Regions from separate parts of the Bacillus pretiosus genome, predicted to be linked through region 2. Evidence: a T-box and tRNA genes for the amino acid it is inferred to sense, from the RefSeq annotation. Region 2 holds a T-box; the other holds one or more tRNA genes.

Region 1 (15,433 bases), 2.2 Mb from region 2:
CCCTTCATAACGATATTTATAACGATGTAATGCAATCGCGAAAATCACACCAAGAACTGTCGTTACAACCGTCGTTACGATCGCAATCGTCATACTATTTACAAACGCATCAATAACATCTTGCTTTTGAAATAAATCTGTATACCAATGGAATGTAAAACCTTCCCATTCCGCATTAATGCGAGAATCATTGAAGGAATATACCATTAAAACCATCATTGGAAAATACAAGAACAATAAAATTAACCAAGAATAAGAAACTAAAAACTTCTTCATCTTTGCCTATTCCCCTCCGTTCCCATCATATTTATATACTTTCGTTGCACGATAATATAAGTAAATTAACAGAACAGAGAATAGAACAACAATCATAGATAACGCAGATCCAAACGGCCAGTCACGCGCTCCTAAGAATTGATTTTGAATTACGTTTCCGATTAACGCTACTTTCGATCCACCCATAACGTCTGATACAACAAACATTCCGATAGAAGAAACAAACACTAAAATAGAACCAGTAGCAATCCCTGACATCGTCATTGGTACTGTTACATTCCAAAATGCCTTTGCTGGTGTTGCTCCTAAATCATAAGCTGCTTCTAACTTACGCTTATCAAGCTGCTCAATCGCTGCATACACCGGTAAAATCATAAATGGTAATAAAGAATAGACCATTCCGAGTATTACAGAAGGTGTGTTATATAGTAAATTTAAAGGTTCACTTATAATACCTAGTTTCAATAGCAATGTGTTTACAAGACCTTGTGAACGTAAAATAACAATCCATGCGTATGAACGAACAAGGAAGTTAATCCAAAACGGGATCGTTGCCAATAATAAAAGAATTGAACGGTATTTGCGATCAACAATTGTAATTGTATAAGCAAATGGATAACCAATTACTAAACAGATTACTGTTGTAATAACTGCAATCTTAACAGTTTCCCATAACGTTCCCATGTATAGTGGATCAAACACACGAGCTATATTCTCTAACGTAAATTGCATTTCAACTGTCCCATATGCCCCGCGCTGCATAAAGGCAAATGCCAATACAAACAGAAGGGGAATTAGGAAGAAGATTAACAGCCACGCGACTGTCGGTAGTGCGAGTAATTTCCCTTTTTTCAATTTAAGGTCACCTCGTCCTCTTGCTCCCAGCCTACGTATACATTATCTCCAATGCTCCACTGCGCTGCTTCTTCAGCAGTTTGATATGCCATTAGTAATTCTGATGTTTTCTCGTCACGTACATACAGCTTTTCCATATTTCCAACAAACTCAACGTCTTCAATATGTCCAAGATGGTATTCTTTTAAAATCGGCTCTTCAACCGAACGTACTTTTACGTTTTCAGGGCGAATTGCTACATAGCCTTCCCCGTTTTTCACAATATTATTTTCACCGATAAATGTCGCAACGAACATTGTTTTCGGCTTATTGTAAATTTCTTTCGGCGTTCCAATTTGTTCAATATGTCCTTTATTCATAACGACAATACGATCACTCATGCTCATCGCTTCTTCTTGATCGTGCGTTACGTATATGAATGTAATTCCTAAATTACGTTGTAAGTTTTTCAATTCACGTTGCAAATCTTTTCTTAACTTAAAGTCTAACGCCCCAAGTGGCTCATCTAGTAATAATACACGCGGGTTATTTACAATCGCTCTCGCAATTGCTACACGCTGCTGCTGTCCACCAGAAAGCTTTGCAGGTTTACGATTACGGAACTCAAGTAACTGCGTTAAACGCATTGCCTCTTCAGCACGCTCTTTCTGCTCTGCTGCCGGTACTTTCTGCATTTTCATACCGAAACAAATATTTTTCTCCACATTCATATGTGGGAATAGCGCATAATGTTGGAACACTAAGTTCATATGACGCTTATATGGTGGCAAATCGTTAATCTTTTCATCATCTAATAAAAGATTCCCTTTAGTTGGCGTTTCAAAGCCTGCGATCATGCGAAGTAACGTTGTTTTCCCGCAACCACTCGGCCCTAAAATCGTTAAAAATTCCCCTTCTTTAATGTCTAAAGAAAGAGGTGGGATAATCACTTGATTTCCAAAATGTTTTTCTACTGCTTCAACTTTAATAATCTTTTTCATTTTCCCGTCCTATCTACCTTAAATTTTAATTTTTATATTCATGAATAAATATTTATGTTCTATAGACTATTTTTTGTTTCGATCCAAACAAAAATGGTTGTTTAGCGTTCTCTTCTATTCTTTATGTAGTATGTTTGATTCATTTTTGCATGATACATATGTCGAACAGAAAAACCCCTTCCATTACGAAGGGGCTATTATCATACGGCTACGCCTACTGATAAACACCATCATCATTTTAACAACTTTCGTATGAATTTTAAAGCACTTTTTGTAGAAGAGTAACGAATTTTCATATCGAATGCCGTAGATTGGGCTAAAATGCTTTTATAATGTGAAAAAGTCCGAAAACTTTCTTCCCCATGATAACTACCTAATCCACTACTTCCAACACCACCAAAAGGTAAATATGGCGTTGCAAGATGATAGACAACATCATTAATACAGCCTCCGCCATATGAAATATTACTTGTCATTTTCTTTTGTACTTCTTTATCCTCAGAAAATACATATAACGCTAATGGCTTCGGATGTTGCTGAATTGTTCCAATTACCTCTTCTATGTTGTCGTATTCTACAATTGGTAAGATCGGACCAAAAATTTCATCTTCCATAACAGTACTTTGCCATGTAACATTTGTTAACACTGTTGGTTCTATATGTAAAGTTTCTTTTTTATAGTTCCCGCCGATTACCGTTTTACCATCTTTCAAAAATGAACATAAACGTTCAAAATGACGTTCAGTCACAATTCGTACATAATTGTCATTGTTTAGTGGATCTTTTCCATACTGCTCCGCAATTTCGTGTCGTAATGCCTCGATTAACTGTTCTTTCACCGAAGCATGCACATACATATAATCAGGCGCTACACACGTTTGCCCTGCATTTAAAAACTTACCCCAAACAATTCGTCTTGCTGTTACATCTATTTTTGCATCTTTATGTACAATACATGGGCTTTTTCCCCCAAGTTCTAACGTGAGTGGCGTCAACCGTTTCGCTGCTGCTTCCATCACAACTTTTCCAACACCGACACTACCTGTAAAGAAAATATAATCAAACGGTTCCTTTAACAATTCCGTACTCTTTTCTACACCGCCTTCTACTACCGCTACAAGCTCTTCTTGGAATAATTCCTCTAACATCCTCGTAAGTACTTTGGAAACGTTTGGCGTTAACTCTGACGGCTTTAAAACAATTGTATTTCCAGCCGCCAACGCTCCTACAAGAGGTGCAATTGCTAATTGAAACGGATAGTTCCACGGTGCAATAATAAGTGTCACACCGTACGGTTCAGGAACTACTTTCCCCTTTGATCCAAAATGAGTGAGTGCTGTTCGAACCCGCTTCGGTTTACTCCACGATGAAATATGCTTCAATTGAAAGGAAATTTCTTTTAATACATATCCAACTTCCGTTGTAAACGACTCATGAACTGACTTATTTAAATCTAATTTCAATGCCTGAAATATTTCTTCTTCAAAACGCTGAATGCCTTCATAAAGCTTCTTCAAATTATTCTTTCTCACTTCTACACTTCTCGTATGGCCATTATAAAAATATGCTTTTTGTTTATTTACAATAGAAGAAACACTCATTCATTCACCTTCTCCCACTATTTTTATCCAATTCTTTCATTATTTATATAGACTTCATATATAATAAATTTCTATTCGTAAAGTTACATTATATATAATTTCTTCTTGCATATAAAATTCATTGCTCACAAAAAAACTACCGAAAGAAAATCTTTCGGTAGTTTTACTGTATTAACGATATAAACGAACAGCACCAGCAGAATTATCATCAGCTTGTCCTACTACTTCAAACTTCAGGCCAAGATTCGGTAAAATACGTCCTGCATCTGGAATCTGTTTATTAATATACGTTTTCGAATCATCAAACTTCGGTACGCCTGCTAAGCCATTATACGTATACGTTCCGCGCGTTGGAGATACAACTTTCCAAGCTGGCGTTTTATCAAATGAGAACGCCGCATCAGCGATTTGGAATCGTGTACTACTTGCTACTGTTGGTTTACCATTTAAAGTTCCAACAATTGCTTCTGGATGAGAATCAACTACGCCAAGGAAACCATGTCCTGGATGTAAACCAACCCAGTTATCTGTATAAGCTGAGTCTGCATACCATACAACCATACCTGTGTTGTATTCTGGACCGCGAGCATATTTCAATGCGTTATCCGAACCAGCATAGTTTCTCCACTCTACATAATAGTTATGTTTTTTCTTCTCTGTTCCATTAGATACAGCGAATCCATCTAATTTGAACTGCGGTGTACCTTCTGCATCATCAGAGAATACTACTTTACCGTCTACATTTAGTGATGCATTATCAAGTAGGAAACCGTTTAATGCTAAACCACCATCTGTAATGTACTCAAATGTTAATTTTACTTTCTTACCTTTGAATTGGCTTAAATCGTATGATTTGTCAATCCATTTTCCATTTGTTGAATGTGCATTTCCACTATTTGCTTTCTCACCCAGTTTTTCGATTAATGTTTGCTGACCATCTTCTGTTACAGCATGTACTTCAAGGAAATCATACTCTGCTTCAATTTCATACAATGACTTGAAATCAAATTTCGCAGTCGTTGCATTTGTTAAATCGAACAGTGGCGTCTCCATTTTTGTGTGAAGATTGTCACCTTTTGTGCTGTAGTAATACTGCTTACCAAATGCTGGAGCAATTGTTTTTATATCTTTATCTGGCAAGTTAACACGAATCATACCTGGGCGGTTAGATTTCGTAACACTTTGGTCCAAATATGTTGCTAGACCGATACCTTTATTTAATTTCTCGTAATCTACTTCTACGATATTTGCCCAGTTACCACCGATTGTTTTTTGGAAAAACTCTTTATTTTGTGGTGAGAAACTCGTTGGCGTTGTTCCTGCAATGTTACCAGCCCAGCTTCCGCCACTCATAACAGACCAAGCTTGAATTGGTTCACCGTCACCAGTATAGTCTGTATCATACTCATCTGGAAGACCTAAATCATGACCATATTCATGTGCGAATACACCAACTGCGCCATCTTCTGGTTCAATTGTGTAGTCGAATGCCGCGATCTTTCCCCCCCAATATGGAACTTTCGCTTGTGTGCCTTCAATTGGGAATGGTTTTGGTCCAACAGTCCAGCGATGTGACCAAATTGCATCGTCACCTAATTTACCGCCGCCTGCTTCTTGTCCAACACCCGCATGGATAATCATTAAGTGATCAATTAAACCGTCCGGTTGTTTTTGATTTCCATCGCCATTTACATCATATTGATCGAATTGGTCAAACTCTGATAAATCAATACCGCTATCTACAGCTGCTTTTAATGCATCTTTTACTAAATCACGTGGTCCTTTTGGTCCTTTATTATCATGACCTGTCGCACCATCTGCACCGTAATCAGCAGCTTTACCAGGAACTGTTAACCATTTTGTAACTGTTCCGTCTACTGTATAACTACCGCCAGATTGCTCTTCGTAATATTGTTTAAACGTTTCGATTTTGCTGCCATCCTCTAATGCGAATGGCTCATTACCGAATAACATTTTTTCATAATGTTCTTTGTTAAAATCGTCAGTATACATATAACCAGGTTCTTTATCGATATTGTTATGTTTAAAGTCAGCGTACTCTACAAGTAAAACGAGTACTTTATCTTTACGAACTTCACCGTTATATTCTTTTCCCTTTGCTGGAGAAGTTGGTACTTTACCATTTAGACCACCCTTAACTGGGCCTGTCGCTGCAGGTGTTCCTGTTGCTGGTTTGTCTAACTTTTCTTTCGTATCAGCTTTCGCATCTTTCACTTTCTTTAAAAAGTCAGATGCTTCTTTTGTAAGTGGGTCCCCATTTGATACTTCTTTCCCAGGATTTTCACCCTTTTTGTTCTCTACGTATTTTTCGACGGCTTTCTTTGTTTCTGTCTCTGAAGCCTTCGAATCAATTACCCCACGGTTTTTTAGCGCATTTGCTAAACGTTCTTCTGGAATTAAATGATCATCGACTGGACTCGTAGCTGTCTTATTCACAGGTGTTTCAGCATATGCAGACTGGCCACCCGCCCCGAATGAAAGACCTAACACAGCTGTCAAAGCGATTGATGACAAAACTTTGAACGGTTTCTTGTTCATCCCTTATTTCCTCCCCTAATAAAAAATATGTATTACAAATTGAATTTTATTAAAAATTCAATATTTTTTCAATATTTAGTTATATTATGTAATTTTTTTAACATATTTGTAAAAATTCCATAGTTAGCATACGAATATATCACAATTCAACAATGTTTTCTGAAAATATTGAAAATATTTGTCAGAAACTTTATAATCGCCATAGAGGGAATTTAATGGGGATTTTATCTTTGTTTTATCTACAAAATATTTGATAATTCACTATATAAAACACAAAATGCGATTGCATTATCATATATTCTGTAGCAGCAGTTATGACCGATAATTAGGGAGGAATTACATTTGTACAAAGATAAGACTGACGCACTGGACCAAGAATGGATTGATTTAATACTTGAAGCTCTAGACGCTGGTATCGCCCTGCAAGATATCGAACATTTTTTAAGACGTATGAAGCCATCCAGTCAGGCTCAATAGCCTTGTTCTTTTTAACGAAGTTTATGTTATAATAATGACATCATAAGACGACTACATATTGATAGAAAGGTGCGCAAATATGATTGGAGAACGTATAAAACGCCTTCGCTTACAAAAAGGTATTTCATTAACTGAACTTGCCGAAAAAGCTGGTGTTGCTAAATCTTACATTAGTTCTATAGAGCGAAATTTACAAAAAAACCCTTCCATTCAGTTTCTTGAAAAGATCGCAGCAGTTCTACAAATTCCAGTTGATACTTTACTTCATGATGAAACAACAAAGGAAACTAACCTAGACTCCGAATGGACACAGCTTGTTAAAGATGCAATGAACTCTGGTGTCTCCAAAGAACAATTTCGTGAATTTCTTGAATTTACAAAATGGAAGCACGATCAAAAATAATAATAGAAAGAAGTGCTAACAACCAGCACTTCTTTTTCTTTATAAAAAAAAGCGGGGGATACCCGCTTTTTTATTATTTTTCTTCGCCAGCTTCTTGGTTAGCATTGAATGTCCATTCTAAATTCAATGAATCACCTTGGAAGATATTTTGGTCTTTTCCATCATCTACAAATTCAAATTGTACCCATAAATAATCCTCTGTACCAGCTTCTAATCCACCCTTTTCTCCCCACTCAGGAGCAAAGATGTCTTTAGCTAAAAGATCTGGATCAGTTTTTTGTAAATCAGCTAAAGTTGTTTCATATACAGGCTCACTTTGTTTATCCCAGTTCCAAAGGAATTTCACTTTAACGTGCTTACCAAAGTCTTCACCAGCATTATCACCTTTTGCATCTTTCACAGTATACTTTGTTGCTAGTTTAACGTCTTTAATTGTTAATGAACCGCTATTCTTTAATAAGAACTCTTTCTTAACAGAATCCCCTGGTTTTAAATCTTTAATATCTACAAGCGTTTTAGGGTCTAATGTAAGATCTAACGTCCCAGCTGCAAATGTATTATTTGATACTTCTTTATCGCTAAAGTATGCAAACGTTCCTCCACCAATTAAAGATAACCCCAGTGCCGCTGATGCAACTCCCATACCTAATTTCTTTTTCAGACTCACAATCAATTCCCCCTAGCTGTTTTTTATATTTTTCCCCCTATAATTTTTCAATAAGGGACATAAAGAAAACTATATTAGCTTAGCTAATATTCGTTCTCTTTTAAAAACCTTAAGTTCATTATAACGAACAACTCTATATAAATACAACATTTTTTTATTAGTATTTTCAGTTATTTTTATTTCTCAATATCATTTTAAATTTTCGGAAATTTGTTGAGAAACAAAGAAAAACGTAATTAATTTTCACTATCTATACTAATTAGTATCTTTCACCATCATGCTGCCAACCAGTTTTCTCGTATATGACGTGTATTGTTAAAATAAAGAAGACACGCCGAATAGGTGAGTCGCAATGCTCTCTCACCTATTCGGCTTTATAACCTCTATTCGCTCTGAAAAGTTGCTGTATTTACTTGCTATCTTTATTTTTCTGTTCTTCTTGTTTCTTCTCTTCTAGTTTTTTCGCCTCTTCTTGCTTCTTACTCTCTTCTAGTTTTTTCGCTTCTTCTTGCTTCTTACTCTCTTCTAGTTTTTTCGCTTCTTCTTGCTTTTTACTCTCTTCTTGCTTTTTCGCTTCTTCTTGTTTCTTACTCTCTTCTAGTTTTTTCGCTTCTTCTTGCTTTTTACTCTCTTCTTGCTTTTTCGCTTCTTCTTGTTTCTTAGCCTCACTTACTTGTTTTGCTGTTTCCTCTACTAGTAATTTCTCAAAATCTTGAATTTGTTTATCAATCACCTGTAACTTTACCTCTTTATCAACATACTCACAATTGTCTTTCACTATATGAAAACCAGCATTCACATATGAGAATACTGGCTTATTCGATTCGCTTTTATTTCCTTTTAACTCTTCTTGCACTTGATTATAAGGACCCTCTATTGATACATATACTTTTTGTAACAATTCTCTTTCCGCAACTATTTTCTCACGCCCTTGCTTCCACGTAGCAAGCACCTGCTCTAACTCTTGAATGGAAGTAAAGGTTAATTTCAATTTCATCCCTTCATACTCACGCAAAATAACTTCCTTATGTTGCTTAGCTTGTTCTGTTAATTGATCAACTGTTTTTGGAAAAATACTTGCTGTAGAAATAGTAGCCTCAACTTTCGTTTCATGAATGAAAGCTGCTTCTGTATAAGTCATCATTTGAGAGCCTAAATAAAAAGTAATAGAACACAAACATGGCAATATAAGCATCCTTTTGAATTTGCGAGGTGGCTTCAGCATTTTAATCTCTCCTATCGAACAACTTGTTCTTTATCAAGAACTATACCTTTATTATAATAAAGTGAATTATAAAATGATATAAGAAATTATGTTTCTTTGTACATTTCACTTTTATCATAAAAAGAGACTATCATTTTTGATAGTCTCTTTTTATGATTACTTTTTCTCCACTCCATCGCCTTGTTGTGCTTCAAATGTCCATTTTAATTGCAGTTTGTCGCCTTGGAATTCATTTTGAGGTTCATTTTTATTAATAAAGTGGAATTTCACTTTAAATGAATCATTAGTTCCTGCTTTAATACCTTTCTCAGGCCATAACCAACTTACTAAATCATTTTCTGCAGCAGTCATTGTTTTACTCTTCAACTCTTTCAATGTCATTCTCTTAATTACTTCATCTTTTTTATCTATATTTTTCAAGAAAACTACTTCAATGTCTTCACCAAAGTCTTTCTTATTATCTTTCTTCACATCTTCTACATCATACTCCGTATTTAATAGTACTTTTTTAATATCTAGTGTACCTTTATTCTCCAATTTAAATTCTTTTTCAATTGTATCACCTGGTTTTAAATTATCCACTTTCACAATTGTTGATGGGTTCAGCGCTAAATCAAGTGTTCCAGACGCAAATGTATTATTTGACACTTCTTTATCGCTAAAGTATGCAAATGTTCCTCCGCCAACTAATGCAGCGCCTAATACCGCTGATGCGATACCCATTCCTAATTTTTTCTTTAAAGTCATGTCCATATCCCCTTAATATATATATATATTTGTTAACTTCCTAAACGGAAAGTATAACCAAACGAACTAGACGGATTGTTCTACTTTTTTATCTTTCTTTTCTCCGTCAATGCTACGAATAGCGCCAAAAATAGAAATTGCGGAATAGCCAAGTAAAAAGACTCCAGGAATAATGAGAAGTAATGCTGCTCCCGCTTTTGAACTCGCATAATTCAGTCCATAACCAACGTATGGAACTGTAATATCTGCATACTTTCCAATTACATTCTCTGCAAGTACTGGTGCTAAATCTGGTCCGTTGTTGTTATCCCCTTTTGTTTCATACATTACTTTTCCATTTGTATCTTTCACACCGATAATACGGTGAGTGATAATTTTGTCATCTTTCTCTTTAAACGTAATAACATCGCCTTTTTGATATTTAGAACCATCTTTCGTCGGTTCTATCGCAATGATTGATCCTGTTAAAAATGTCGGTTCCATCGATCCTGATAACACTGATTTAAATTGATATCCCATCACTGTTGGATCCCCACCGCTCGCTTTTGAAGAAATAACTACAAAAGCTAAGCAAATCATCAATGCAAATAAAACAAATGAGATAACGTTGCTAATCACCCTCCAAATTAATTTCATCGTTTCTCTCCCTCTCCGTTGTTTTATGTTATTTGAAGTATACAATATTCACTTTAGTTCTCTAACAAGAACACAAGTAAATAATATAACGAACGATATGGAAATGCAATAAGAAAATTTACAATTATTAGTTAAATCATTTTTGAAATGCATACAAAAAAGACCGTGACAAAATCTCATCACGGTCTACTAGCAATTTATTTTTCTTCTGATTTCATCCCTTGGTTATTTCGGCGCAGCACTACATATAAAATCGCTCCAAATAATAAAATCGCACCTATTCCAACACTTATCACTTTCACATTCGATTCCTTTACTTCAGGTGCAACTGTATCTTTTTTAGGCATCGCAAAAGTAACATCTTCTTTTGAAAGAACATTTATAGTCGCAATCGTTTGATTATTCTTTATAATATCTACCGCACCAACTACTTCACCGCGATGAATTCCTTTTTGATACAAAGATTCTTTATCCACTGAATTAACCCGAAAAGCCGTTTTTATATTTTTCCCTTCATCTTTCTTTAGCATAAGCTCTGCACTTTTTTCCAGCTCAGAATCAACATCTTTATTTAAATACTTTGCCTTTTGGTGCCAACTATGTTTATCTAGTACAGTTTGCTTCGTAAATTGCCCAAAAGAATATTCCGCCATCTGCTTCAAATCTTCATAAATTTCAGGTCTTTGAGAAGCCATTACTACATTTATAATACGATTACCATCCTTCTCATTTAATAAAACGAGCGTATTGCGTGCTTCATTCGTAAATCCTGTCTTACCACCCATACTATATGGATTTTCAAAATAAGTAGACTTATTAAAAATAGAAACTGTTTGCGTAGATGTCGTAACCGTCGTTCTTTTCGTATTCATCGCTTGTAAAATTTCAGGATACTTTTGCACACCTCTCGTAATCATGGCCATATCATATGGCGTCGTATAATGATTTGGATCATGCAATCCATTTGGCGTTACAAAATGACTATCTTTAGCCCCTAATTGCTTCGCCCTTTCATTCATCATATTGGCGAAGTTTTCAACACTTCCTCCAATACGCTCCGCAATCGCATACGACACATCATTCGCACTCAGCACCATTAAAATCATAAGTGCAGTATTTCTATTAATAGTCTCACCAGGGTGAAACTCAATTTGATAATTACTCTTCTCTTGATCTAATGCTAATTGTGAAAACGTAAATTGATCCTCTGGCTTCGTATGCTCCATCAGTAAAATCGCCGTTAACACTTTCGTCATACTAGCAGGGAACGCACGATGATGTGCATTTTTGTCGTACAACATATCTCCTGTTTTCGCATCAATCGTAGTCGCAAACTGACTAAAAACATTCGGCCCTTCCGCAGGTGGAGGTGCCACTTGCTCCGGATTTACTCCAATATTCGTCTCAGCATATAACGTCATAGGTGTCAAAAAAAATAAACAAATAACCATAACGAAAACCGAAATTTTCTTAAAATTTACCATATGACTCTCCCTTTTCCCTTTACTTTCACATTCTATAAAATACCTCTACCAACCTATATGTAATTTGTATTAATTTGGAAGAATATTCACTTTTTTCACTATATCACACTTTTACGATAAAGAACATAAATATACAATAAAAAATAAGAAGGAATTATTCTTTCTTATCCTTCTCATCAATCAATGAATCTATTAAATTTTGACTAGCTTCCTCGGGTGTAATCTCATCTGTCATCCCCATAAACGACCAGCCTTTAGAATCGACCCACTCAACAAACTCTTGTAAAAACTCATCATGTGTAACATCCACATCAAGAATCGAGCCATTAATCGAAATCGTTCTATTTCTAGATACGCGCATCTTGAACGTTTTCCTTACCATTACAATAATTCTCCCTCTACTACTGAATATTTATAAAGTGAAACTTTAATCAGCCTTCACCAATCGGGCTTTTACGAGCAGCCTGCCACCACCTAACTTCTTTGCTTTCGCTAAATTTTGAGGTGGGGATCTTACCGTCCGCAAATAGCGGGGTAAAATAATCTTGTATCTCTGTTATACATGATTTTAAGTAAATTGTAAAAAGGATATATTGGCCAATTTGCATATTGAAGCTGAAAATCTATCATCCTGCAAAAACATGAAACGATATGTAATTGATCATAAATGACTAAATAAATCCACATAAAAAAACAAAACAACTTACATTTTATCACACCAAATACAAATGACTTCAGTACAATAAAATGGAATATACTAGAAGAAGACTTAAAATGAGGAGGAACTCTATGGCGCGTTGTACGTATTGTAAAACGAAGTGGACAATAAAAGATGTATGGTCAATACTCGTGACATTTGAAAAAGATTGCCCGTATTGTTTTGGAAGGCAGTATCTATCAAATGACACCTTTCATCATGCTAATGCCGCTCTACCTTTATTATTCTTATGTCCTTTACTTGTTGATTTAAGCGATGAAAACCCTTTGGATAAATACATTAAATAATATGACCGCTACATTCTACTAAGTCTTATTCTCATCATTATCCCTTCAGACACTACTCGCATAATTGCATATGATTTCCCTTTTAAAACTTACTATAAAAATATTGTAAAATTTCAGTTAATTATATATAATTGCTTTAGCATAAAGATTAAAGATGCTGTTACATACGCATTTTTGAAGATCCCGTAGCTCAGCAGGGAGAGCGCCACCTTGACAGGGTGGAGGTCGTGAGTTCGAGCCTCTCCGGGGTCATAAAAAAAGAGAAACCGTATCAACCTTCTACGTGATATGGTTTCTCTTTTTTATCTAAATCAATCACTTCCCACCAAACATCTTCTCCAAAGACTTCGCATTAGCAAACAATACTTCTTTCAAGTTATCATCTGCAACGATTTTATAGTCGCCATCTTTGTTTTTCTTTAAGTTCAATGTAACTTCGCGAGTTGCCATGATTGCATCTTTATCTGATAAGTGTTTGACGATTGCTGATGTCATCGTTTTTTCGATTGCTTTTTCAGATTGCTCTTTGTCTTCGCTAAAAGCACTAGCGAAGGCCATTGGCATAACTTCTCCCACTGCTTTTGTTACAGCAACGGATAGATCAGCAGATGTAATTTTCACTTTCACTTCTGCTTTGTCATCCTTTTTCGATACTTCTTCTAGCTTTTCAAATTTAAAGTTTTTCGTAATTGCACTCAGCATTGCTTTTGCCTCAGCATCATCTGTTTTTTCATTTAGTTTGTTAAATTCCTTGTCACTCTCAACAAATGTACGAGCCTTTTCTATATCACCTTTTTGTATCGCTGTTAAAAATTCTTCTGTCGTATCTTTCGGATTTGCACACCCTGCTAAAACACCTACTGTTAATCCTACTACCATCATTAACAGTAATAGTTTCTTTATCTTTTGCACGCTCATTCTCCTCTTATCTTTTCTAGTAAGTCAGCATTATATAATAGTATGAAACTGACATTACAAACATTTTTTAGTATAGCATTTATATGATTTATTTTCTATTCATTCCCAAAATATTAAGAGCCTTGCAGCTTTCCTACAAGGCTCTTTTCTATCAATCCGTATCCGTAGCACAGATGAACCACATTTTCTGCTCCTTACTATCTAACACCATCCAAGTAACATCCCACGCAACATCATAAAACCAATCTGTCCAAGGGCTATAGCTTTCAAAAACTTTAATATCTTCGTATCGATCTTGGAACATATATTGACATAGATTAACTGCTAATTGTTTTGCGATAACTGGTCGTTTCTTAAATGTTTCATATGCTCCACCCGACAAAATTTGAGCGGCAATGCTACCATCAAGCATGACTGCCCATTGCTCTTTAAAATGAAACTTATATTTTTCTGACGTATGTATTTTTAACTCTTCTAAGTTATGCATTATATCTAAAGAGTTGAAGATTCTTCTAAAGAAGTGCTCGTATCCATCTTTCAAATGTGGTATTTCTTTGAAAAAATTTTCTTTATGTACTTTAAAACAGCTTATAACCGCTCCGCCATTTACGTTTTGTTCCTTGAATGTATGTATGAGTTGCTCAATAGATAAGTCATTCGTGTCTATTTTTTCAAACGTCCCCTCTTTCCATCTCATAACGCCCACTACTCTCTATTAAAAATTTATTTCCTCATTATAAATAGCAAAATAAAAACCAGCAACTTTAAGATTGCTGGCTTATCTCTTATTCATATTCGATAAAACAATAATAATTGCTCCAAACACATAATGCCCCGCTACCATCCACATACTCCTCTCAAAGATCATAAGTGATAACCAAAGCGATATATTAATAGCAGCAAATAATACATATAAAATGAAGTCTCTCTTTTGTAGCGCTTCTCGATTCATCAAAATATAAATTGCGCCGATTGGCGGAAGGATGAAGCAAAGGAAAAAAACAAACATTTTTCTTAACGACCATGGATAAGTTACTGTCTGCATATGAGTCTCCTTTTCACTTTATAGTACATGTAACATCGGTCTTACTACTCTATATTCGTCACTATAAGGCTCCTTTATGATTAAAGATGAGTGAGGATTTTTTTCTTCCTCTATCATTGTGAATACTTCTGTTTTTTCTTGTACTATGTTGGATTCACTGTTTTTAGTAGGTTTTTTACTTGTTTCAATTTTCTTCGTTACTTCTCCGAGCCTTTGTCCAACTTTTTCAGCTTCGGCAGGTTCATTCGTAACATAGTATTCTTGGTGCTCCCATACTAACATAGGTGGCACTTGTTCTCGTTTGTTACATATTATATAAGTAATACTAGCTATAAGTAGTAGGCATATTAATAAAAAGAAGATAGTTTTTTTATTCATATACTATGCTCCCTATCTATCATTTTATTAAATTATATAATATCCATTATATGTAGTAAATGGATTTCATGGGAATTTTCGGATTTTACATCAAAAAGAAAAACCTTACTACAGTAAGGTTCCATTTTTATATTCTATAGTGATTGATTTATTAAAACGATCATTACGATAATCGCT
Region 2 (15,433 bases):
ATCTGCAATTTCTTCTGGCTGAATTAGTACTGTTTTTGGTAGACCACTTACTAAATCACGACCGCGAATTTCCATAGGCTCGATACCTTCTGGCTCGCCTGCAGAACCGATTTCTAATTTCAATGCTTCAGCCGTTCTTTCACCAATCATTAAGTTATAGCTTTTCTTAATGTACTGAATGATTGAATCGTCCATATCATCACCAGCAACACGAACTGATTGACTTGTTACAATACCACCTAAAGAAATGATTGCAACTTCTGTTGTACCGCCACCGATATCAACAACCATACTACCAGTTGGTTCCCAAACAGGTAAGTTCGCACCAATTGCTGCTGCAAATGGTTCTTCGATTGGATAAGCATCACGAGCACCCGCTTGACGAGTCGCATCGATTACTGCACGTCTTTCTACAGCTGTAATACCAGACGGTACACATACCATTACATAAGGCTTACGTGAGAAGAATCCATTTGATTTTTGAGCTTGTTGAATGTAGTATTTCATCATTGTTGCTGTCGTTTCGTAATCAGCAATTACACCGTCTTTCATCGGGCGAAGTGCCACAACGTTTCCTGGTGTACGACCAATCATTTGTTTTGCATCGCTACCTACAGCAACGATTTGTTTCGTATCAGTTTGTAACGCTACTACTGAAGGTTCACGTAAAACTACACCTTTTCCTTTTACATATACAAGCGTGTTCGCAGTTCCTAAATCTATTCCAAGATCGCGAGTAAATCCACCAAATCCAAACATATTATTTATCTTCCTTTCTTGTTTTCACGGACTCATTTTTTCTTAATTTATATTATAAAAACAGTACGTTTTTTATATCTTTATCCTTTTTGTAGATAAATTTCTACAAAAAACTCATAAATCACATTATAAAACAAAATAAGTAAAAAGCATAGTCTTAAATATGACCTTTTTCCTTTAAACTCACGAATTTATGGTCGCCTATTATAATATGGTCAAGCACTTCAATTCCGATAATTCGGCCGCATTCTACTAAGCGTTTTGTTACTTCAATATCTTCTCGGCTCGGCGTGGGGTCTCCTGAGGGATGGTTATGAAGACATATGATAGAGGCTGCTGCACGGCGGAACGCTTCTTTAAAAACTTCTCTTGGATGTACAATTGATGTGTTTAAGCTTCCAATGAAAATGGTTTGCCTATGTATAACTTGATTTTTTGTGTTTAAATATAAACATACAAAATGCTCCTGCTGCAGGAAACGCATTTCTTCCATCATATATCTCGCGCAATCTTCTGGGCTTCGAATGCTATATCTATTTTGATATTCTAAACGTACCATTCTTCTACCAAGTTCAAAAGCAGCTATAAGCTGGGCTGCCTTTGCAATCCCAACACCATGTATACTGACAAGCTCTTCTAACGTTGCATCTTTCAACATACGTAAACCGTCAAAGTGATGTAAAATTTTATCTGATAACTTTAAAACTGTTTCTTCTTTAGAACCTGTTCTAAGTAACACAGCAAGAAGCTCCCGATTCGATAAACTTCCAGCTCCTTCTAACAATAAACGCTCCCGTGGCTGTTCTTCTTTGACAACATCACGAATACCGTTCATTTCTCCACCCCTTTTATTTGTTCTCTCAAAGAAAATCCCATGCAATTTTACGCATGGGTTACATCAATATTAAATTGTTTTAATTCCCGAACAAGACGTGAAATTGGTAACCCGACTACACTATAGTAGTCCCCTTGAATATGTTGAACAAAAATAGATCCTTTACCTTGAATTCCATAACTCCCTGCTTTATCAAGAGGTTCTTTTGATGCAACATATACGTCAATTTCCTCTTCTGTTAATTCCCAAAACGTAACTTCTGTACGCTCGTAAAAAGTGACTGTTTTGTCTTTCGCTATAATTGCAACACCAGTATACACTTCATGTGTTTTCCCTGATAATAATCGCAACATTTCTTTCGCCTCAGCCTCATTAGAAGGCTTTCCAAGAATACGCGATTCATATGTAACAATTGTGTCTGCACCTAACACAATGTAATCACTATTCGTTTCTGCTACCGCAGATGCTTTTTGCAGGGCGAGGGACATAACGATATCAGAAGGTGATGAGTACGCACCAATCGTCTCTTCTACTTCACTTACAATGATTTCAAATGGTACATCCGCTAACTCAAGCAGTTCCTTCCTGCGAGGTGACCCTGATGCTAAAATAATTTTTCTCATATTTTCTCCTTCCTTTCTCACATGAAGCAGAATCATTTACATCAATCGTATCAAAGGAATAGTTTGTCCACAAATGACAGAAATATTATTTTCTCTAAATAAAATAATACTTTTTACTAAAATACGATTATATTCCTGCCATAGAGAAAGCACTTTGCTCTAAATTCAAAAGAAAAGAAAGAAGTACCTATACTTCTTCCTTCGTCATTTCATTATCCTATCATTTCACCTTTTGGGAAACAATTTTTTCATATGAAAGTATACCATCAATAATAACTTGATTTAATTTCGCCAAAGATTCCTTATCACCTTTTCCATCCTTCACTGTTTGCACAGCTATTGACGTATACATATACAATTTCTTTGCTTCTTCCTGCTTCATACTTTTTCCTTCTTTTTCAATTGCTTTCCACTCTTTTTCAATCGCACCTATATCTTTTGCATTACTTTTTCCACTAGCTTGTACGCTGGAAGCATATTTTGCTAAATGAGTATATAATGGCTGTACTTTTGTTAAAAATGCCCCAACTTCTTTATCATCTTTAAGTAACGCTTTATCTGTTATATCCCAGTTCTTTTTCAATACGGAGACATTATCATTTTTATACTGCGTCATTAATTGATTTATGCCTTGTTCATCGCTAGCAATACCAACAACTAATGCATACTTATCACCGCTCGGTTTTAAAGCTGCAACGCCTCCATTACCTTTCCACTCTTCAAGAGCGGCCTGTCCCTTTTCTTCGGAAGAATAAATCCCTCCTTGCACAAAAAATAATTTCATTGGATCTAATGACGTTCCTGTCTGTGCTTTTTGTTTTTCCTCTTTTGGTGCCGGTGTTTGTTCTGCCGTTCCGCCCACCTTTGATTCTTCATTTCGCATCTGCTTCGAAGCTGTTACTTCGCTTCCTCCTGTCGCACCTTGTCCTTTAAGTAACTGTAGCATTCCCATCCCAAAAGCCGTACCAATAACAATCGCAGTGGCAACGATTGCAATTAACGTATTGCTCCACTTCTTTCGTTTTTTTTCCTTAGACACCAATTTCGCTTTTTGAAACGGAACAACGTTTTTCGGTCTTTCACTTTCTACTACCATCCATTCAAATTCATCTTTCTTCTTCTCCTCATACTTCGCTTCTGTTCCATTCACTTTCACTGAGATCGTTCGTGATTGCTTGTCCATACACTCACACCTCACCTCTTATCGTTGTCCGCATCATATCATATTGATTTCACAAAAAAACGAGATATTTGTCAGAGGAATTCGCCAAATAACCCTATATATTTATCTTATATGTATGCATTTGACTTCATTTGTAGAACAAAAAAACTAGATAGCAAAGACTATCTAGTTTTTCTCGCGAATATATTTTCGAACTTCCGAAATGAAATAAAGAGAACCTGTTATGATAAAAACATCATTTTCTCCAATCATTTCAACCTTCGTATCAATTGCCTCTTTCCAATTTTCAAAAACTAGTTTTGACTCTTTCTTTGAATACGATGCAAGCTTGTCAGCAGAAATAGCACGATCAAAGGCGAATGTTGTAAAAATAATTTCATCGGCAATGGTTTCTAATTGATCTACCATATTATGCAATTGTTTATCACCTAGGGCAGTAAATAAAACTATTACATTTTTATCTTTGTAATGTGATTCTACTGTTTTCACAAGACTTTCGATACCTTCTGGGTTATGGGCACCATCTATAATAATATCTGGATTGCTTTGCAGTTTTTCAAATCGACCAATCCAATACGCTTCCTGTAATCCAGTTCTTATTTCTACTTCCTCAATTAAAAATGATAAGTATGTTTTGACATACATGACTGCCATAAGTGCAAGTGCTGCGTTTCCTACTTGGTGAACACCTTTCATTGAGATTCGCACATCTTCAAAAGTGGCGAAAGGACAAGTGAAATCGAACCGTTCTCCATCTTCGCCAGACTGTTTATGTAACGCTGTAAAATGCTTGCCCATCTCGTATAAGTTTGTATGATTTTCCTTTGCAACTTTTTGAATGACTTGCAATGCTTCCTCATCTCGTACACCAGTAATAACCGGAACACCAGACTTAATAATCCCCGCCTTTTCATATGCAATTTCTCCTAGTGTATTCCCTAAAATATGCATGTGATCGTGGCCGATATTTGTAATAATCGTGAGAACAGGATGAATAACATTCGTAGAATCAAAGCGCCCTCCAAGCCCTGTTTCAAATAAAACAACATCACAGAAATTAACTTTACCGAAATAACAAATTGCCATAACAGTAATAATTTCAAACTCAGTCGCTTCCCCTAAATCCGTCCCATCTAGTTTTTCAACGACTGGCTTTACCATCTTTACAAGTTCAGTAATCTCTTCATCTGCAATTGGTGTCCCGTTCACACTAATACGTTCGTTAAATGTTTCAATATATGGAGAGGTAAATGTTCCTACCTTATATTTTGCATCTTCTAACATGTAGCGCATATATGTTAACGTTGAACCTTTTCCATTTGTACCAGCAAGATGAACACATTTTATGTGACGCTCTGGATTTCCGAGCTCTTCTAGCATCCATTTCATTCTTTCTAATCCCGGTTTAATACCAAACTTCAATCGGCTATGAATCCACCCTATCGCTTCTTCGTATGTATGTATCACGTATGCTTCCCCTTTCAAAAGACAACCTTCATACTCCTATTATACGCAAAGAAAAGAGACTCACCAATATAGTGAGCCTCTAAAAAATATTTTACTTTTCAAGATCTGCTAGACGTTGGCGAACTGCTTCACGTTTTTCTAGGTAGTCTTGCTCTTTCGCACGCTCTCCGTCAATAACTGCTGCAGGAGCTTTCGCTACGAAACCTTGGTTTGAAAGTTTCTTCTGTACACGTTCTACTTCTTTGTCGAACTTCTCAAATTCTTTCTCAAGACGTGCTCTCTCTTCATCAAGATTGATAAGATCAGCTAACGGTAAGAATAACTCTGCACCTGATACGATTGCAGTCATTGCTTTTTCTGGTGCTTGTAAATCCGTTTGAATTATTAATTCGCTTGGGTTACAGAAACGCTCAATGTAAGAGCTGTTTTTCGTAAGTTGAGCAAGTACAGCCTCATCTTTTGCTTTAATTTGCATTTGAACTTTTTTGCTCATTGGCGTATTAACTTCTGCACGGATGTTACGAACAGAGCGAATGATATCAACTAGAAGGTGCATTTCTGCCGCAGCTTCTGTATCTTGTAAATCTTCACGAACTGTTGGCCATGCTGCTACTGTAATAGATTCGCCTTCATGCGGTAAATGTTGCCAAATCTTCTCTGTTACGAATGGCATGAATGGGTGTAATAGACGCATTGTTTGGTCTAATACGTAAGCTAAAATAGAACGAGTTGTTTTCTTAGCTGCTTCATCTTCACCGTATAGTGGAAGTTTCGCCATTTCAATGTACCAGTCACAGAAATCGTCCCAAATGAAGTTGTATAATGAACGACCAGCTTCACCGAACTCATATTTATCCATGTTACGCGTTACGCTTTCGATTGTTTCGTTTAAGCGAGTTAAAATCCACTTATCCGCAACTGATTTTTCCCCAGTTAAATCGATTTCTTCATACTTCATATCATCCATGTTCATTAATACGAAACGTGATGCGTTCCAAATTTTATTAATGAAGTTCCAAGTAGACTCTACTTTTTCCATACTGAAACGTAAATCTTGACCTGGTGCGCTTCCTGTTGATAAGAAATAGCGCATTGCATCTGCACCGTACTTCTCGATAACATCCATTGGATCAATACCGTTACCAAGAGATTTACTCATTTTACGTCCTTGCTCATCACGAACTAAACCGTGAATTAATACATCTTTAAATGGACGCTCGCCTGTAAACTCTAAACCTTGGAAAATCATACGAGATACCCAGAAGAAGATGATGTCATACCCCGTTACTAATGCATCTGTTGAATAATAACGTTTAAAGTCTGCTGAATCTTCATCCGGCCAGCCAAGTGTTGAGAACGGCCATAACGCTGAACTGAACCATGTATCAAGTACGTCGTTATCTTGATTCCAGTTTTCAATATCTGCTGGTGCATCTGTACCTACGTATACTTCACCAGTTTCTTTATGATACCAAGCTGGAATACGGTGTCCCCACCATAATTGACGAGAAATACACCAGTCGTGAATGTTTTCCATCCAGCGTAAGTATGTGTTTTCAAAACGTTCTGGTACGAACGTTACTTTCTCTTCTTCTTTTTGTTGAAGCTCTACTGCCTTCTCAGCAAGTGGAGCCATTTTTACGAACCATTGTGTTGATAAGTAAGGCTCAACAACTGCACCACTACGCTCACTATGACCTACTGAATGCATATGAGGCTCGATTTCTACTAATACGCCCGCTTCTTGTAAGTCCTTCACTAACGCTTTACGGCATTCGAAACGATCCATACCGTTATACTTACCAGCTTTTTCGTTCATTGATCCATCTTCGTTCATTACTAAGATACGTGGTAAGTCATGACGGTTACCTACTTCAAAGTCATTCGGGTCATGAGCTGGTGTAATTTTTACAACGCCTGTTCCGAAATCTTTTTCTACGTACTCATCAGCAATAATCGGAATCTCACGGCCTACGATTGGAAGTGTAACTGTTTTCCCGATTAAATGTTTGTAACGATCGTCTTCTGGATGAACTGCTACTGCTGTATCACCAAGCATCGTTTCTGGACGAGTAGTAGCAAGACGAATATGACCAGAACCATCTGTTAACGGATAGTTCATATGGTAGAATGCACCTTGAACTTCTTTATGAATTACTTCAATATCAGAAAGAGCTGTGCGTGTTGCTGGGTCCCAGTTGATAATATATTCACCGCGGTAAATTAAGCCTTTTTCGTATAATTGAACGAATACTTTATTAACCGCATCAGATAAACCTTCGTCTAATGTGAAACGTTCACGAGAATAGTCTAATCCTAAACCAACTTTCCCCCATTGTTGACGAATGTGAGACGCGTATTCCTCTTTCCATTCCCAAGCTTTTTCAAGGAATTTCTCACGGCCAAGATCGTAACGTGAAATACCTTCTTCACGAAGTTTCCCTTCTACTTTTGCTTGTGTTGCGATACCCGCATGGTCCATTCCTGGAAGCCATAATACATCGTAACCTTGCATACGCTTCGTACGAGTTAAAATATCTTGAAGAGTTGTATCCCAAGCATGACCTAAGTGTAACTTACCAGTTACGTTCGGAGGTGGAATTACAATTGTGTATGGTTGTTTCTTCTCATCTCCTGTTGCTTCGAAATATTTGCCTTCAAGCCACCATTGATAAAGGCCTTCTTCAACGGACATATGATCATATTTAGTTGGTAAATTCTTTTCCGTGTTTGACATTATTTTCCCTCCTTAAAATAAAAAATGCCCCTCATCCAAAAAAGGACGAGGGACATCGCGGTACCACCTTTATTTACAAACAAATTCAGGAATTTGCTTATACTCTTAATTTGATAACGGACAAATCCGTCTTTTCCTAATGAGAACTATTCCGTTCAGAAAAGATGCTCCAGGGCTACCTTCTAACATAACTATCTAGAGAATCTCCCAGCTAATGATTCTCCTCTCTGAAGACGTTTCTTGTTATACTCTTCCCCTTCAAGGCATTTATATGATTGTTAATTATTATATACAATAGTGTAAAAAACGAAACCCTATTCGTCAAGATAAATTTAATACTACGGCTTTTTGGGCAAAAAAAGAAGATAAGTAGCATCCTCTACTTATCTTCTTTCTCCCGCTATTTGCGGGCAGTAAGACCCCATCACTTTATCCGCTCCCTTGCTGAGCAGCTTGTAATTGCGAAAGGAAATATTCTATATTGCTAACGAGCCAATGCGATTGTTGTAAGCTCTTTACTCCGAGCAGTTCATTTTCCTCATTGCGACTCTCTCTTCTTTTCTTATAAGACTGGATTTGCCGAATAAATTGCGATGGATACGTCATATATGCAAACATGAGTAGTTGCTCTTCTTTCGTAAAAGGGAAATTTTTTTGGTACATTTGATACCATTCAAACCGATCACTTCGCGCAATTGGATACGTATTTAAAGACCGAGAATAAAACCCTACTATATCTTGCACCGGTGTGGCAAACTTAGATTTTTCTAAACTAATAAAATAGCCATTCCGTTCATAATCAAATAAGAAATGATTAAGCGATACGTTACCATGTACAAAAGTAATACGTGTTTTTTCTTTTTCTTTCATCGCATCGTTCCACTCAGTTAATTGCTTCATTGCAAACTCACGCGCCCTCATTACATGATGATAGTACGTACAATATTGCAATTCAAACGGAGACATATACCACTTCGCTTCAGATTCTACGAGAAACTCTTCTAACATCTCACCATCATTCTCCCAGCGATCGGATATATTTGTATAATGTTTTTCTAAATCTTCTTCTGTATACGTTTCTTCTTTCACCGTTTTTTGATGTAACGTCCCGAGAGTTTGAAACATTTTATGGTATTGATCATTATCCTCGCCATTGCCTTCCGCACGTTCTAACCAAGGCATTAAATAATAATTATACGTCCCGTCACTTAAAATATAATTTCCATCCGTCGCATGGTATATAGGTACATAATTTGAAAAACCGTTCTCCTTCAAATATTGAATATGGTGCAAAAAGTTATTCCTCTCTAATTTCCCGTCTTCTATTTTCTTGAGCGCATACGGACCTTGATTCGTGTAAATTTTCGTTACACTTCCGTGCTCTTCCATATGCTGTGTATCCAATCTATATTGCCTTACAATGGGTTCATAGCGATTTCGTAATTCAATATCCATACGAATAACCCTTTCTATTCAAAACATTGCCTTTAGGAAAATAAGTGAGTGAAAACACTCACTTATTTCGCTTTTGCCCTTGAAACAGGAATATAAATAATTTGTCCCGCAGTTAAATATATATCTTCTGTTTGATTGACACGATATAAGTTTTGTACAGACGTTTCATAACGGTCTGCAACAGATTCGATTGTATCCCCTTCTTGCACGAAATACATTCTTAACTTTGTAAATTCTTCTTCCGGTTCTTTCGTAAATATTTTCGTTAAATAAAGTGCATTTTCATCTCGCTGTGAATACGCTTCTTCTTCTTGCTCTTCTTGTTTTTTCGCTTTTTCTTTCTTGAAATCTTTTCTTCCGAACAATTCAAATTGTGGCGTTGATTCTTTCTCCTCTTCACGCTCCACAAATTCATGTTCTTCTATTTCCTCTTCCTCTACTTCCTGCTCTTTTCTTTCCTCTAGTTGAAACGGTTCAAATGCGTAATCTTCCCACTCATCTGATTCCTTATAGACTGGTTCTTCTACGTGCATGGCGGGTCTATTTTCATCTTCTTGTGCGGAATCAGCCTCTAACTCAGCATACGCTGTTTCTTCCTCTTCATCCTCGATTCTTTCTTCATCACATAAACCAGTGATAGATATATCCGCTAATAATTGTAAGCAACCATTTTCCTTTAATTCATAATCAAATTCCTCAATAGATACATATAGTTCTTCAATTACTTTCACACGGTTTCTCGGAATTGATATTTCAAGCGGAAAGGAATGAACAAGTTCATTAACCCCATCTTCCCTTGTTTCTACATAATCAATCGACTTCGCTGGCGATAAATCTCTTAATGAATAAGCCGAATCATCTTGCCGCGCAACATACTCTCCCGTTAAATCTAATTGCCCTCTCACGATAACTTCATGATCAAGCTCTTCTATCTCAACGTCTGGATCTAACGAAATTGACAAAAGTTCTTCGACTTCCTGTCCTTTTTGGAACCAAACAGATTCTTTTAATGAAAAACGTAATGAATGATCTGTTGCCACTTCTTTTCCCCCTCCCAAACTATATGTCATTACAGATTTATGTATGGAAAGCTGACTTTATGAATAAAAAAAATCGCTCCCCTTATGGAGAGCGATTTTCTTTCAACAATTAGGCTTTTAATTTTGACATTGCAATTTCAGCTGCTGCAATCGTCGCTTCAATATCTGCATCACTATGTGCTGTCGATAAGAATAGACCTTCGAATTGAGATGGTGGCAAGAATACACCTTGTTCTACCATTTCACGATAGTAAGCCGCAAAGAATTCTAAGTTTGAAGATTTTGCTGCATCGTAATTAATAACTTGTTCATCTGTAAAGAAGATACCAATCATAGAACCCGCACGATTAATATGATGCGGAATGCCATGTTTTTCAGCCGCTTTACGTAAGCCAGCTTCTAACATTTCAGCTTTACGCTCAAATTCTACATATGATTCTGGCGTTAACTGTACTAACGTTTCATAACCTGCTGCCATTGCAAGTGGGTTACCTGATAAAGTACCTGCTTGGTAAATCGGTCCGCTCGGTGCAACTTGGCGCATAATTTCTGCTTTACCACCGTATGCTCCTACTGGTAAGCCACCACCGATTACTTTACCTAAACAAGTTAAATCAGGTGTTACACCGTAATAACCTTGTCCGCAATTATAAGCAACTCGGAATCCTGTCATGACTTCATCAAAAATAAGCAATGCACCATTTTGCTCTGTTACTTCACGAAGACCTTCTAAAAATCCTGGTTGCGGAGGAACAACACCCATATTTCCTGCTACTGGTTCTACAATTATACAAGCAATATCATCACCAAATTGTTCGAAAGCGTATTTCACACTTTCTAAATCGTTATACGCTACGGTAATCGTATTTTTCGCTACACCTTCTGGTACACCTGGGCTATCTGGTAAACCTAGCGTCGCCACACCAGAACCGGCTTTAATTAATAACGAATCACCATGACCGTGGTAACAACCGATGAATTTCAAAATTTTATTACGTCCTGTATAACCACGAGCTAAACGTAGCGCACTCATTGTCGCTTCTGTTCCAGAGTTAACCATACGTACAATCTCAATTGATGGTACGCGCTCAATAACAAGTTTCGCTAATTTATTCTCAATTTCCGTTGGGGCACCGAAGCTTGTTCCTCTTTCAGCAACAGATTTTAAAGCTTCAACAACACGATCATTCGCATGACCATGAATTAAAGGACCCCATGATAATACGTAATCGATGTATTCATTTCCATCGATATCATATACTTTAGAGCCTTTTCCGCTCTCCATAAACAACGGATTCATACCAACAGACTTAAAAGCACGAACGGGGCTATTTACGCCACCAGGCATTAAATCTTGCGCCTCTTCAAACGCCGCAATCGACTTATCAAACTTTTTCATTATTTAGCGCCTCCTTCTTGTAACCATCTTGCTGCATCTTTAGCATGATACGTAATAATTAAATCTGCTCCTGCACGTTTCATGCTAATTAATTTTTCAAGTACAACTTCTTTTTCATTAATCCAACCATTTTGCGCTGCTGCTTTAATCATCGAATATTCACCACTTACGTTATAAGCAACGACTGGTAAATTAAAGTTATTTTTCACATCACGAACGATATCTAAGTAAGAAAGAGCTGGCTTTACAATTAAGAAATCTGCCCCTTCCATTACATCTGATTCTGCTTCACGGAATGCTTCCATACGGTTCGCTGGATCCATTTGATATGTTTTACGATCACCAAATTGCGGAGCACCGTGCGCCGCATCACGGAATGGTCCGTAAAATGCTGATGAATATTTCACAGCGTACGACATTACTGGTACGTGTCCAAAACCATTTTCATCTAATGCATGGCGAATTGCTGTTACGAATCCGTCCATCATGTTTGATGGCGCAATAATGTCCGCTCCTGCTTTCGCTTGGCTTACAGCTGTTTTCGCAAGAACTGCAAGAGACTCGTCATTTAAAATAATACCATCTTCAATTACACCGCAATGACCATGGCTTGTGAATTGACATAAACATGTATCTGCAACTACTACTAGCTCAGGGAATTCACCTTTAATTTGCTTAATTGCACGTTGCACAATTCCATGATCACAATATGCTGATGATCCAACTTCATCTTTTTCAGCAGGTAAACCAAATACAATAACAGAACGAATACCTAAATCAACAACCTCTTGCATTTCAGCTTGCAATAAATCTAAAGATATTTGATATACGCCTGGCATAGAAGGCACTTCATTACGAACATTTTCTCCTTCTAATACAAAAATAGGGTAAATAAAATCTTCCGTATGTAAAAACGTTTCACGCACAAGCGCACGCATATTACCGCTTTGTCTTAAGCGACGATGACGATTAAATTGTAAAGAGTTCATAGATTTCTATCCCCATTCTTTTATTTTATAGATTCACAAATGCATTGTAGTAATGCTTCTACAGTGTACTCTTTCGGCATAATAACATGTGGAAAATAAAGGATCGCCTCTTTTTCCGTAATAGGCCCTATACAAGCAATTGTACAGTTTTTTGTCCATTCTCTCCAGTTTGTACCCTCAAGTAAACGAACAAAACTAGTAACAGTTGAAGGGCTTGTAAATGTAATAATGTCTACTTTCCCTACTTCTAACGCTACTATAAGCTCTTGCCTTTTCCCTACATTCTCTTTCGTACCATATACGATTAGCTCATCTAGAGAAACACCAATTTCGCGAAGTGCAACTGGAATTACATCTCTTGCTAAATTCCCTTTCGGAAATAAAATGCACTCGTTTCCACTTAGTCTTTTTACAAACTCTTCTGCAAATACTTCTGCAACAAATGCAGTTGGAACGAAGTCCACTTGATAGCCCCGCTTTTCTAACTCTAACCTTGTTTTCACGCCTACTGCAGCAATTTTAGTCTTTGCGGGTAGCTTCTTTCTCAAACTATCTAGAAAAAAAGCTACTCCATTTTTACTCGTAAAAATAACCCAGTCATACGAATGCAGGTGCCCTGCTATATGTTGAATTTGCCTATGAGACATACCTTCCATACGCAAAAGCGGAATTTCCAATGGAATTCCGCTCTTTTCTTTCACCGCTACACTCATTTGTTTCGCTTGATGCTGGGCACGTGTAATTAATACCGTTTTGCCAGCGAGAGCGTTCATATTTATTGTTGCCCCTTATTTGCAGCAAGAATGAGTTCTTTGGCGCCTTGTTTAATTAAACGGTCCGCAGCCTCTAATCCTACTTCCTCTGGATTAGTTCCTACTACTATCTCTTTCAATAAAATAGAACCGTCCATAGAACCGACAAGAGCTGTTAATTCGATTGCATCATTTTCTGTAAGAGTTGCATATCCAGCGATCGGAACTTGGCAGCCACCTTCAAGTTTATGAAGAAATACTCGTTCTGCCGCCACTGTTCTTTCTGTTACTGCATCATTCATATGCGCTAACAACTGTAGTAAATCCTTATCATCCTCACGGCATTCAATCGCTAATGCACCTTGTCCTACAGCAGGTACACATAACGTCTCATCTAAATGTTCTGTAATAACTTCATTATCCCAGCCCATTCTTTGTAATCCAGCTGTTGCTAAAATGATTGCATCGTAATCCTCTTCTTGTAATTTACGTAAACGTGTATCGATATTTCCTCGAATCCACTTCACTTGTAAATCTGGTCTCGCAGCTAATAATTGTGCACTGCGTCTTAAACTACTCGTACCTAAAATAGCGCCTTCTGCTAACTCTTTAAACGCTGCTCCGCTTTTTGAGATAAAAGCATCACGAGGGTCAACACGCTTCGGTGTACAACCAATCATTAATCCTTCTGGAAGTACGGCCGGCATATCTTTCATACTATGTACAGCCATATCAATTTCTTTCGTAAGTAACGCATGTTCAATCTCTTTAACAAACAAGCCTTTTCCGCCTACTTTTGAAAGAGTAACATCTAAAATAACATCACCTTTTGTGACGATTTCTTTCACTTCAAATTCATATGGTAAACCTAGTGCTTTTAACTGATCAATAAACCAGTTTGTTTGCGTTAATGCTAATTTACTCTTTCGTGACCCTACAATAATTTTGCGCATAATTCTCTCTCCTCATTATAAATACCAAAAGTGGAAGTTGGATAAACTGCTTAATAGAAAAATATTGATTAGCATTACGAGAAATGCTCCGATGTTCCACTGCACGATTTTCTTCCCTTGCAACACATCTGCCACTCGTAAATATAGGCCAGCACAATATACAAATAGAACGACAAAAGACCCAATCACTTTCGTATCATACCAATGGAAATTGTCCAATTTCGTATATCCCCATATGCATCCTAATAATATAGCTAATAAGAAAAATGGAACAGAAAATAAATTTAATCCGTAAGACATCGATTCTAGCTTCGGTAAATTCCCTAACCTTCTTAATCTCGCATTCCATTTTTTCTTTTTTAATAGGCGATATTGCAATAAATACATAATAGAAAAAATGAACGATACAGTAAAAGTTGCATAAGAAATAATAGCCATACCGACATGTACATATACAAGTTCTGAAACTAATTGCTCTGCCAGTACCGGCGACATCTTTCCGAGCGGTGTAAAAATAGAAAAAGCGCTTACGCCAAATGCGACAACATTTGTAAAAAAGACTAGAAAGTCAATTCTCATAAATCGATTAATGACTAACGACATCGTAATCAATAGCCAAACATAAAAATAAATCCCTGATAATAAAGTTAATATAGGGTTCGTTTCTGAATCTGTAGCCCTAAGTAACATAAAGATAGACTGCAGAACCCATACAATCGAAAGTAACCAAAAAGCTAATCGGTTCGCCTTTCGGTTACTTTGGAAATAATCTATAAAATATAAACTAATGCTACAAGCATATAAAATAATTGCAATATGATAAATAATACTGTTATTTAAAAAACTCATCCGATCATCCTTCCAAATTATAAAGATGGAACGGATGGTGTCCACGCTCTTTTATGTTCTACTTCTTCCGCACAACTCTCTACATCTTCCATTTCTAAGTCGAAAATCTTTGCAAATAACGCTAATTTTTCGTCTGCTCCCTCTTCAGCAGCAATTTCTTTCGCTACTAAAATTGGGTCTTTTAATAATTGATTAATAATACTTTTCGTATGCTTACTAATTACTTTTCTCTCACGATCACTAAGATTCGGTATTTTTCGTTCCAAGCTTTCCATCGTTTCACTTTGGATAGCAAGTGCCTTATCACGAAGAGCTGCTATTAACGGAACAACACCAAGTGTACTTAACCACGTTTTAAATAAAACAATTTCCTCTTCAATCATAAATTGAAT

The links. A T-box is a leader RNA that pairs with one kind of tRNA and senses whether it is charged. The one in region 2 lies ahead of ACU8YW_RS22230 (valine--tRNA ligase), so its partner is inferred to be a tRNA-Val.
Region 1: it encodes a tRNA-Val, which carries the amino acid that the T-box ahead of ACU8YW_RS22230 (valine--tRNA ligase) is inferred to sense. The anticodon was not compared.

Annotation. Positions count from the first base shown of each region.
Region 1 covers NZ_CM129593.1:1,243,595-1,259,027, reverse strand. Annotated here, with positions in the region: gene potC (spermidine/putrescine ABC transporter permease PotC) at 1-276, opposite strand, end outside; gene potB (spermidine/putrescine ABC transporter permease PotB) at 283-1,131, opposite strand; gene potA (spermidine/putrescine ABC transporter ATP-binding protein PotA) at 1,128-2,111, opposite strand; gene ACU8YW_RS06535 (aldehyde dehydrogenase) at 2,345-3,712, opposite strand; gene inhA1 (M6 family metalloprotease immune inhibitor InhA1) at 3,884-6,271, opposite strand; gene ACU8YW_RS06525 (anti-repressor SinI family protein) at 6,614-6,748, shown strand; gene ACU8YW_RS06520 (helix-turn-helix domain-containing protein) at 6,828-7,151, shown strand; gene calY (biofilm matrix protein CalY) at 7,225-7,818, opposite strand; gene ACU8YW_RS06510 (DUF4047 domain-containing protein) at 8,228-9,043, opposite strand; gene ACU8YW_RS06505 (TasA family protein) at 9,200-9,790, opposite strand; gene sipW (signal peptidase I SipW) at 9,857-10,426, opposite strand; gene ACU8YW_RS06495 (D-alanyl-D-alanine carboxypeptidase family protein) at 10,624-11,910, opposite strand; gene ACU8YW_RS06490 (hypothetical protein) at 12,065-12,292, opposite strand; gene ACU8YW_RS06485 (hypothetical protein) at 12,700-12,915, shown strand; tRNA gene ACU8YW_RS06480 (tRNA-Val) at 13,095-13,167, shown strand; gene ACU8YW_RS06475 (hypothetical protein) at 13,231-13,827, opposite strand; gene ACU8YW_RS06470 (hypothetical protein) at 13,985-14,530, opposite strand; gene ACU8YW_RS06465 (hypothetical protein) at 14,612-14,878, opposite strand; gene ACU8YW_RS06460 (hypothetical protein) at 14,897-15,256, opposite strand; gene ACU8YW_RS06455 (DUF3976 domain-containing protein) at 15,391-15,433, opposite strand, start outside.
Region 2 covers NZ_CM129593.1:4,312,700-4,328,132, forward strand. Annotated here, with positions in the region: gene mreB (cell shape-determining protein MreB) at 1-759, opposite strand, end outside; gene radC (DNA repair protein RadC) at 917-1,594, opposite strand; gene ACU8YW_RS22215 (Maf family protein) at 1,642-2,217, opposite strand; gene ACU8YW_RS22220 (stage II sporulation protein B) at 2,438-3,400, opposite strand; gene ACU8YW_RS22225 (bifunctional folylpolyglutamate synthase/dihydrofolate synthase) at 3,566-4,867, opposite strand; gene ACU8YW_RS22230 (valine--tRNA ligase) at 4,959-7,604, opposite strand; T-box leader at 7,643-7,875, opposite strand; gene ysxE (spore coat protein YsxE) at 8,034-9,059, opposite strand; gene spoVID (stage VI sporulation protein D) at 9,122-10,129, opposite strand; gene hemL (glutamate-1-semialdehyde 2,1-aminomutase) at 10,209-11,498, opposite strand; gene hemB (porphobilinogen synthase) at 11,498-12,487, opposite strand; gene hemD (uroporphyrinogen-III synthase) at 12,508-13,260, opposite strand; gene hemC (hydroxymethylbilane synthase) at 13,263-14,192, opposite strand; gene ACU8YW_RS22265 (cytochrome c biogenesis protein) at 14,208-15,041, opposite strand; gene hemA (glutamyl-tRNA reductase) at 15,059-15,433, opposite strand, start outside.